3 regions of the Haloleucobacter albus genome follow, and region 2 is predicted to be linked to each of the others. Evidence: predicted binding sites of a transcription regulator. Region 2 holds the regulator's gene; each other region holds the start of a gene.
What was found. Region 2 encodes LexA, which represses DNA repair genes until DNA is damaged. Its sites were predicted from a motif close to TGTTCNNNNTGTGTTCNG; they were not measured.

Region 1 (3,267 bases), on a different contig from region 2:
CTCTCCCGCACCTCCTGATGCGGAAGAGGGGCTCCACAGCCTCGCGGCACAGGCAATAAAAAAGGGCGCCCCATGGGAGCGCCCTTTTCTGTTCCAGACTGGAAAGGCAGATGCCTCAGGGCATCAGCGCCACTTGCTGCAAGCCATCCGTTTCCGCAAAGCCCAGCACCAGGTTCATGTTCTGCACCGCCTGCCCGGATGCGCCCTTCACCAGATTGTCGATGGTGGAAAAGACGATGGCCCGGCCCGGCACCCGGTCTGCCACCACACCGAGAAACACCATGTTGGAACCGCGCACGTGGCGCGACTGCGGCACCTGCCCCATGGGCAGCACATGCACGAAAGGCTCATTCTTGTAGAAGCTGGCCAGCACGCCATGCAGGTCTTCAGCCGTGCCACCCGTGGTGCGCACATAGATGCTGGCATAAATACCCCTGTTCATCGGCACCAGATGGGGCACGAACATGGGCGTAACCGGCCGCCCGGCCGCCTTGGAATATTCCTGGTCCAGCTCACCCATATGCCTGTGGCCGCTGGCGGAATAGGCATGAATGCCCTCCGAAACCTCGGAGAACAGCATGGCCTCCTTCGCCGCACGCCCTGCCCCGGACATGCCCGTCTTGGAATCCACCACGATGGTTTCCGGGTCGATCGCACCGGCTTCCAGCAGCGGCACCACTGGCAGAATGGACGTGGTGGTGTGGCAGCCCGGATTGGCCACAAGGCGCGCCTTGCGAATATCTTCCCGGTAGATCTCCACCAGCCCGAAGGCTGCTTCCTTCTGCAATTCCAGCGCCGCATGGGGGTGGCCATACCACTGCTCATAGGCCCCCGGATCCTTCAGCCGGAAATCGGCCGAAAGATCCACGATCCTGAGCTTCGGGTAAGTTGCCAGAAGTTTCTGGATAACCTGCTGCGTGGTGCCATGGGGCAAAGCGCAGAACACCAGATCAATGCCGGAATAATCCACCTCATCAATGGTGGTCAGCCGGGGCAGATCATAGGGAGCAAACTGGGGAAAGACCTCTGCCATGGACAGACCGGCCTTCCGGTCCGCCGTCAGCGCAACAAGCTCCACTCGCGGATGGCGCAGCAGCAGGCGCACCAGTTCGGCGCCGGTGTAACCGGAAGCGCCTAGAACCGCGATTTTCGCCTTTGCTTCAGCCATTGTCCTCTCTCCATTCTCCTCCGGCGCGCGTCAGCGTATCTGCGCCGGGTAAGGCTATCTACACTCTTCCCACACCAGACGAAAGCACAAGCCGCAGGCCAGTTCCAGTTCTGCCCGCCAACTGACCCAGAATTTGTTTTCTTTTTGTTCCGCATGAGACTCGGCCTGAGAGAGCTTTCATGCCAAAATGGTGCTTTCAGGCACAGATTCCCTCCGCCTGCTGGCCCTTGTTAAGTTTCACTTGTTAAGGGTCACATGGCAGAAGTGGAATGGCACTCTCCGGCATGGCCGGAAAGGCTGCTGTTGTGCCTGCTCAGGCTTCTATTCGGCTTTCGAGGTCCATGTCCGAGTCCGACGATCTTTTCGCCGCCCCATCCGCCAGCCCCAAGGCCGCCGGCTCATCCCGCCCGGCGCGATCGAAGGCGCCTGTCAGCGTGCCCACCATGGCAAGCGAATATACCGCCGCGCATATCGAGGTGCTGGAGGGGCTGGAGCCCGTGCGCCGTCGCCCCGGCATGTATATTGGCGGCACGGATCAGAAGGCCCTGCACCATCTCTTCGCCGAGATCATCGACAATGCGATGGACGAGGCTGTCGCCGGCCATGCCACCTTCATCGAGGTGCAGCTCTCGGCTGATGGCTTCCTCTCCGTCTCCGATAATGGCCGTGGCATTCCGGTTGAGGACCACCCGAAATTTCCCGGCAAGTCAGCGCTCGAAGTCATCATGACCACGCTGCATGCCGGCGGCAAATTCGACAGCCAGGTTTATGAAACCTCCGGCGGCCTGCATGGCGTGGGCGTTTCTGTGGTCAACGCGCTCTCTGATGTGCTGGAGGTGGAGGTTGCCCGCAACCAGACTCTCTACCGGCAAACCTTCTCGCGCGGTCTTCCGCAAGGCCCGCTTGAGGAGGTGGGGCGCATCAACAACCGCCGCGGCACCCGTGTGCGTTTCCACCCCGACCCGGAAATTTTCGGCGACAGCGCCCGGTTCGAGCCGGCGCGTGTGTTCCGCATGGCCCGTTCCAAGGCCTATCTGTTCGGCGGCGTGGAAGTCCGCTGGAATTGTGAAGAAACCCTGCTGAAGCCGGATGGCGATATTCCCGCCAAGACCGTCTTCCGCTTCCCTGATGGTCTGAAGGACTATCTCGCCAGCGAGATTACCGGCCACACGCTGGTGCATCCGGATATTTTTGCCGGCCGTTTGCAAAAAAAGGGCGGCCATGGCTCCGTGGAATGGGCCGTCGCCTGGCTGGCGGGGGCCGATGGCAGCATTGATTCCTACTGCAACACCATTCCCACGCCGGATGGTGGCACCCATGAAAATGGCCTGCGCGCCGTGCTGCTGAAAGGCCTGCGAGACCATGCAGAACGCTCCGGCCACGGCAAGCGCGGCGGCATCATCACCGGCGATGATGTGATGGCTGGCTGTTCAGCCATGCTCTCCGTCTTTGTGCGCGAACCGGAATTCCAGGGCCAGACCAAGGATCGCCTCGCCACAACAGAGGCCGCACGCATTGTTGAAAGCGCCCTGAGAGACCCGTTCGATCACTGGCTCGCGGCCAATCCGGCACAGGCCACCCGCCTGCTGGACCATGTGATTGACCGGGCCGAAGAACGCCTGCGCCGCAAGCAGGAAAAGGAAGTTGCCCGCAAGACCGCCGTGCGCAAGCTGCGCCTGCCCGGCAAGCTGGCCGACTGTTCCAATACAGACGCCACGGGCTCAGAACTGTTTCTGGTGGAGGGCGACTCGGCCGGCGGCTCCGCCAAGCAGGCGCGGGATCGCAAGACACAGGCGGTGTTGCCTCTGCGCGGCAAGATTTTGAATGTCGCCAGTGCCGGACGCGACAAGCTGGCCCAGAACCAGCAGCTGACAGACCTTGGCCAGGCGCTGGGCTGCGGTACTCTCAGCCATTATCGAGAAGCCGATCTGCGCTACGAGAAGGTCATCATCATGACCGATGCGGATGTGGATGGTGCCCACATCGCCTCCCTTCTCGTCACCTATTTCTTCCGGCAGATGCCGAAATTGATAGAGCATGGCCATCTTTATCTGGCTGTGCCGCCGCTCTATCGCATCACACAGGGGGCCAAGACCCTC
Region 2 (3,267 bases):
TGAAGACTGGAGAAGCTGTCCGCATTTTCACCGGAGGCGTCATGCCTGCCGGGGCGGACAGTGTCGTCATTCAGGAAGATACCCATCGGATTGATCGTTGCGTCACAATCAATAGCTTTCGCCAAAGCGGCCAGAATGTGCGCAAGATGGGGGCTGACTTTCAAGCCGGCATGCCGGGTTTAAGGGCCGGACGCAGATTGACCGCGCGGGATATCATGCTCGCCGCAGCGATGGACCATGCCACGGTCCCGGTCACGCGACGCCCCCGGGTCGCCCTGTTGCAGACAGGTGATGAATTGGTTTTGCCCGGAAAAGGGCGCGGCTCAGATGCCGAAATTGTTGTATCCAATGCTTTCGGCTTGGCCGCGCTCGCACATAAACTCGGGGCGGATGTCACCGATCTCGGCATCGTGCCTGATGATATGGAGCAGATTCGAGCGGCCGTTTCTCACGGTACAGGGGGAGGTTTCGATCTTTTCATCTCTTCCGGCGGCGCATCTGTTGGAGAGCATGATCTTGTCGCCCCGGCCATGCGTGCGGAAGGCGTGGAACTGCATCTGCACAAACTGGCTTTGAAACCCGGAAAGCCCCTGATGTTTGGTAGCCGCGGCCAAGTCTTGTGCCTGGGTTTGCCCGGCAACCCGGTCTCCTCTCATGTCTGCTCCATCTTGTTCATGGCGCCACTTCTGAGGGCCATGCAGGGCGAAGAGACAACAGGACCAGAAACCACTGTTGCCCGCCTTGCCGTAGACATGCCGCCCAATGGCCCGCGCCGCGATTTCATGCGTGCCACTTTCAGGGCCGATGCGGATGGCGCCCTCCAGGTCACACCGGCCAGCACGCAAGACAGCGCCATGCTAAGCCTTCTGGCCACATCAAACTGTCTTCTGGTGCGACCGCCCCATGCTTGCGCGGCACAGGCTGGTGATAGCTGCGAGATTCTCCCTTTCAGCGATTAGGTGCCTTTAACCCCATCTTCACCCTTGCGAAACAAATCTGGAACAGATAAGTCTTGTTCCCGATTTGTTTCGCTAACTCATGGCTGGAGATTCATATGATCAGCATATGTTCATGCTCCAGCCACTAGAGCGGGGGCCGAAGATGCTGACACGCAAGCAGTATGAATTGCTGCGCTTCATACATGAACGCGTGACGGAAACAGGTGTGCCACCTTCTTTTGATGAAATGAAGGATGCGCTGGATCTGCGCTCCAAATCCGGCATTCACCGTCTCATTACGGCTTTGGAAGAGAGAGGTTTCATTCGCCGCCTGCCCAACCGTGCGCGCGCACTTGAGGTTGTTCGGCTGCCGGAAACTGTGACGCCGAGCCTCGCAGGGCGCTCGCCGGCACGCGGCTTCTCCCCTTCTGTCATTGAGGGCAATCTTGGCCGTGTCCGCCCACCATCAGAGAATGCTGAAGAGGCATCTCCTGAAGGCGTTGCCGTGCCGCTTATGGGGCGGATTGCTGCCGGCACCCCAATTTCTGCAATCCAGAACCGTAGCAACACCCTCCATGTCCCGCCTGAAATGCTGGGCTCTGGTGAGCATTATGCTCTGGAAGTGCGCGGTGACAGCATGATTGAGGCTGGCATTCTGGATGGAGATACGGTTCTGATCCGCAAATGCCAGACGGCGGATACCGGAGATATTATCGTCGCACTGATTGATGATGAGGAAGCGACTCTGAAGCGTTTGCGCAAGAAAGGGGCCTCAATTGCTCTTGAGGCTGCAAATCCGGCTTATGAAACCCGTATCTTCGGACCAGACCGCGTACAGATACAAGGACGACTTGTCGGCTTGATGCGACGTTATTGATGATGAGCCCCCTCATCATTTCTATGGCACCCAAAGCTCTGCACTTAAAATATCCACTTCACTTTCCACGAAGGGAAGAACAGTGGTGGGTGGCAATGCATGGTAGGGTTGCCATGGGCGGCTTTGTGACATGGAACGACTGGCCCGCTCACGCCACCCTGTCTCAGCATCATGATACAGAGCGAGTGTACCTGTCTGTTCCAGATTCTGCGCAGTGATAACCCGCGCAGGGCAATCCCCTGGAGGCATGTGCTCCGTCACCACAATAGAGGCGAGCAGGCAGTCGGCTTCCAAGCTGACTGGATTGTGTGAAACAGCCAATACACCTCTATCTTTTAGTGTGGCGACGCAACCAAGGTGATCGCAAGAAAATGACGAGGCCAGTGCCGGATCATCAAGAGCGCGTCTGTCACCCTCACGGTTCAGCCATTGCTCTGCAAACATGCGAGCGCGCGGCGCATTCAGAATGGAAAGTTTTCCATCTTCTCCTCGCACCGCAATCGTGTGTGTATTCGGGGCAATCAGGATGTCCGGGTGCTCTGGTGAGGTTGTAGCAAATACAGCTACACACAAAAACGGCAAAGCACACAACTTCAGCAGCCCCTGAGGTATTGAGAGCAGCAGAAGAGCCAGTGTTATCAGCAACAAATTGGCTGTATTGATCCATGTAACAGGGATATCTGCTCCCGGCAAATTCGCGCACCACTCAGAAACGGCAATCATAACTTCGATGCCAAACCCCATGACGGGCCAGGCGATAGAATCCCAGCCAAAAGGAATGAGCAGCACGCCAATCAATCCGAAGGGCATGACCAACAGAGAAACAGCGGGCATCGCAGCCAGATTGGAGAGCAGACCATAAGTCGATGCGCGCTGAAAATGGAAGGCCCCATAAGGAGCTGTCGCCACCCCTGCAAGAATGGATGTGATTGCAAGGCCGCCCATAAAGGCCAGCATGAACCAGATGATCTGCGCCCCCCACCCTTCCGGGCGAGGATATGAGAGATAGGGACGCAGCCACTGATAACCGGCCACCAAGGCTAAAGTGGCTGAAAAGGACATTTGCGTGCCGGGTTCAAGCAAGGCTTCCGGCGTCAGCACCAATACACAGAAAAAGGCAACCGCAACGGTTCGTAATGTCAGCGCCTGTCGTCCAGCGATCACGCCGATCAAGACAAGCCCCGTCATGATGAAGGACCGCTGTGCCGGCACCTCATTTCCCGACAATGCCAGGTAGAAGGCCCCACCCGCAAGCGCCACGAGTGCCGCAACGGACTTGATCGGCCAGCCTAATGCCAGACTTGGGAACAACGCCAAACCGCCTCGTACCAGAGCAAACAATGTGCCGGCGACCATGGCCATGTGCAGGCCTGAGATGGAAAGTATATGTGTGAGACCTGATATTCTCATGCTTTCCTCAATCTGCGGAGGAATAGCGGCCCTGTCCCCGGT
Region 3 (3,267 bases), on a different contig from region 2:
GCTGGCGCTCCCTTGCGATATGGGTATCCAGATCCGGCCCTGTGGCGGTACGTTCCATCTGCCGGGCTTGTGCATCCAGACGGCGTATGGCCTCCAGCTTCTCATCCTGCCCCAGCCGTGCCGCCTCCATGGCGGATTTCAGCACGGTGATGGTCTGGTCATATACTTTCAGGGGCACGGCGAAGGGCTGCCTGTCCTTGCCGCCATGGGCGAGGGAGAAGCGGGCGGGGTCCGCAAACCGGCAAGGCGCGCCATGCACCACCTCGGCCACCATGGCGAGGGATTCCACCGTGCGCGCCCCGACGCCGGGCACCAGCAGCAGATCCGCGAAATCCTTCGGCCCCCTGTCAGCCGCAGCGGCCAGTGCGCCATGCAGGCGGCGGATCATCACATCGCCGCTGCGCACATCATGATGTTCCGGCATGATGAGATGCGGTAAAAAGGGAGCGTCCGGTGGTGCGGCGACAGTAGCGGGTTTGCCCTTCAGCCGGCGGATTTCATCCGCAATCCCATCCGGCCCCAGCGCGTGCAGCAGATCCAGCTGGCTCACGCGCGAGGCTTTGGCGCGGGCATCCGTCAGGTTGACAATATTGCCGCCCCGCTGGCCCTCAATGGCGCTGTGCGGGCTTTCCACAAAGCTCTTCAGCCCCTCCGAAAGCCAGTGATAGCGCCGGGCCAGCCGGTTTTGCCCGTTCATACCCTGCTGGATGACAACCCATTTGCCATCATTCGCCAGAATGAAGCCGTGCAGATACAGATCAAAACCGTCCTGCACCGCCGCGCTGTCCACCTTGGCGACAAGGCGGCTGGCCTGCCCCAGCGCCGTGCCATCCAGCCCGGTGCGCAAGCCGATATCCAGCAATTCCTGCGGGGTATTGCGAGAATGGCGTCCCCGGCCGCCGCATACATGCAGGCCCAGTTCGCCGGACAGTGGCGTGAGGCCTCGCTTCAGCGCCCCGACCACGCTGGTGGTGATGCCGGAGGAGTGCCAGTCCATCCCCATTACCGCCCCAAAGGATTGAAACCAGAAGGGGTGTGAAAGACGGCGCAGAAATTCATCGCGCCCGTAATGATGCACGATGGCTTGGGTAATCACCGCCCCCAGCCGCGCCATGCGCTGGCCCAGCCATGCCGGCACGCGGCCATGATGCAGGGGCAGATCGGCACTGCCGGCGCGCCGGGCCATGGGACGTTCTCCTCACGAAAAATCATGTACGAAACAGGAACATTTATAGCATTTCCTGAGTGCCACACGCCATGAGGTTTTTGCACGGCGGCTCATCGCTTTCATTCTTTCCATGGTAACACTATGGAATATCAGGAAAATATATATGTTTTCATGATATCGTATTGTCTTGTCAGGATTTCGCTCAATATTGACCTTGCCTGAAGTTGTGAAACTGGCCCATGCTTTCAGATGCGGGCTATGGGGTGTTGAGGTTTCAAGGTCATTTCGCCTAAACAACGGGGTGAATACGTTGTGAGGCGTGTGCGCATCCATATTCCGCCTGTTCGTGCAAGATGGCGGCATATCGAAGACATGATGTGCCCGTGAAATAGGAGGCGGTGATGGGTCTGCGCAGCAAGCTGAGGGTGCAACCGGGCAGCAAGGTTCGGCTGAAAGACATTGATGCGTCCTTTCATGGGGATTACACCTCCGCCGAGCATGCCAAGGAAGATTTGGACAAGAATGTCGCCCGCATGACGGAGCTTCAGGAGAAGCTCTATGGCGAGAAGAAACATGCGTTGCTAATTGTACTTCAGGGGATCGACAGCGCCGGCAAGGATGGTACCTGCTGGCATGTGTTGCGGGCCATGAACCCCCAGGGCACGCAGGTGAAGGGCTTCAAGCAACCCACAGAGGAAGAGCTGGCGCATGATTTTTTGTGGCGCGTGCATCCGCATGTGCCGGGGCTGGGGCAGGTTGGGGTGTTCAACCGCTCCCATTATGAAGATGTGCTGGTGGTGCGCGTGCACGATCTGGTGCCGAAATCCATATGGTCTGAGCGCTATGAGCTGATTAATGATTTCGAGAAGATGCTCACCCAGCACAATGTGACCATCCTCAAATTCTTCCTTTATATCTCGCCGGAAGAACAGCTCAGTCGCTTCCGCCAACGGCTGGATGACCCTGCGCGTCAATGGAAAATCAGTGAGGCGGATTACAAGGAACGTGATTACTGGGATCAGTACATCGCAGCCTATGAGGATATGCTGGAGAGATGTTCCACCCCGCATGCGCCATGGTACATTATCCCCTCCAACCATAAATGGTATCGCAATCTGGCGGTCTCGCATGTCATCGGCAAGACATTGGAAGACATGAAGCTGAAGCTGCCAGAGCCGACGGTGAATCTGGATGATATTCGCCGCAAATATCATGCGGCTGTGGAAAAAAGCCGTGGCGGGAACTGACTGTTCTGCATGACCCGCCACAAGATGGAATGATATGGGGGCGGCATTATTGTGCCGCTCTCAATTGTTGGGCGGTGTTCTGCATCGCCCTTGAAATGGCGAATGCGAATGGACGCAACCCTACTGATTTTCCTGCTCGTTTATGTCGCCATGGGCTTTGGCAAGCTGCCAGGCTTCAAGGTGGACAGGACGGGCGCGGCTGTGGTTGGCGCCCTGGCCATGATGGCCGTGGGCAGCATCACTTCCAAACAGGCATGGGAATCGATTGATTATCAGAGCGTCGGCATGTTGTTCGGCCTCATGGTGGTGTCTGCGGCGTTCGGAGTTTCCGGATTTTATGCCTGGACGGCCCAGCGCGTGGCGACATTGCCTGTCAATTCCCCCACGCTTCTGGGGGTGCTCGTCATTGTGGCGGGCGTGCTTTCCGCATTGCTGACGAATGATGTGGTGGTGGTGGCCATGGTGCCACTGCTGGTTTCGCTGACCCTGGCGCGGGGGCTGAACCCGGTGCCCTTTTTGCTGGCCTTCTGCTTCGCGGCCAATGCCGGCTCTGTCGGTACGCTGATCGGCAGCCCGCAAAACATGATTGCGGCGCAGGGGCTTGGCCTCTCCTTCACGGGCTTCATGCAGGTGGCTTTGGTGCCCGCCATTCTTTCCCTGCCCATCGTGTGGGGGCTGGTAGCCTTCATGTATCGCGGGCGCTGGACGCTGCCCGCCAGCTCCGGGGCCGGAAACCCGACCCCAGCCTATGCTCCGGTGCTGGACAAGGTGGAGACAGTCAAGGCCGCTGTGGTGACGGTTGTTGTTGTCGTGGCTTTCATCTTCAGTGACTGGCCGCGAGATCTGATCGCG

Region 1: parE (DNA topoisomerase IV subunit B) is a predicted target of LexA. The motif match lies at 1,303-1,320, and genes of this name have one in related genera.
Region 3: ACT6QH_RS06525 (DUF763 domain-containing protein) is a predicted target of LexA. The motif match lies at 1,211-1,228, and genes of this name have one in related genera.

What each region holds. Positions count from the first base shown of each region.
Region 1 is NZ_JBQWAS010000029.1:12,050-15,316, forward strand. Features, by position in the region: gene argC (N-acetyl-gamma-glutamyl-phosphate reductase) at 116-1,168, opposite strand; gene parE (DNA topoisomerase IV subunit B) at 1,510-3,267, shown strand, end outside.
Region 2 is NZ_JBQWAS010000020.1:30,790-34,056, reverse strand. Features, by position in the region: gene ACT6QH_RS04200 (molybdopterin molybdotransferase MoeA) at 1-959, shown strand, start outside; gene lexA (transcriptional repressor LexA) at 1,102-1,815, shown strand; gene ACT6QH_RS04190 (ComEC/Rec2 family competence protein) at 1,837-3,267, opposite strand, start outside.
Region 3 is NZ_JBQWAS010000022.1:233,125-236,391, forward strand. Features, by position in the region: gene ACT6QH_RS06525 (DUF763 domain-containing protein) at 1-1,186, opposite strand, end outside; gene ACT6QH_RS06530 (polyphosphate kinase 2 family protein) at 1,570-2,415, shown strand; gene ACT6QH_RS06535 (ArsB/NhaD family transporter) at 2,524-3,267, shown strand, end outside.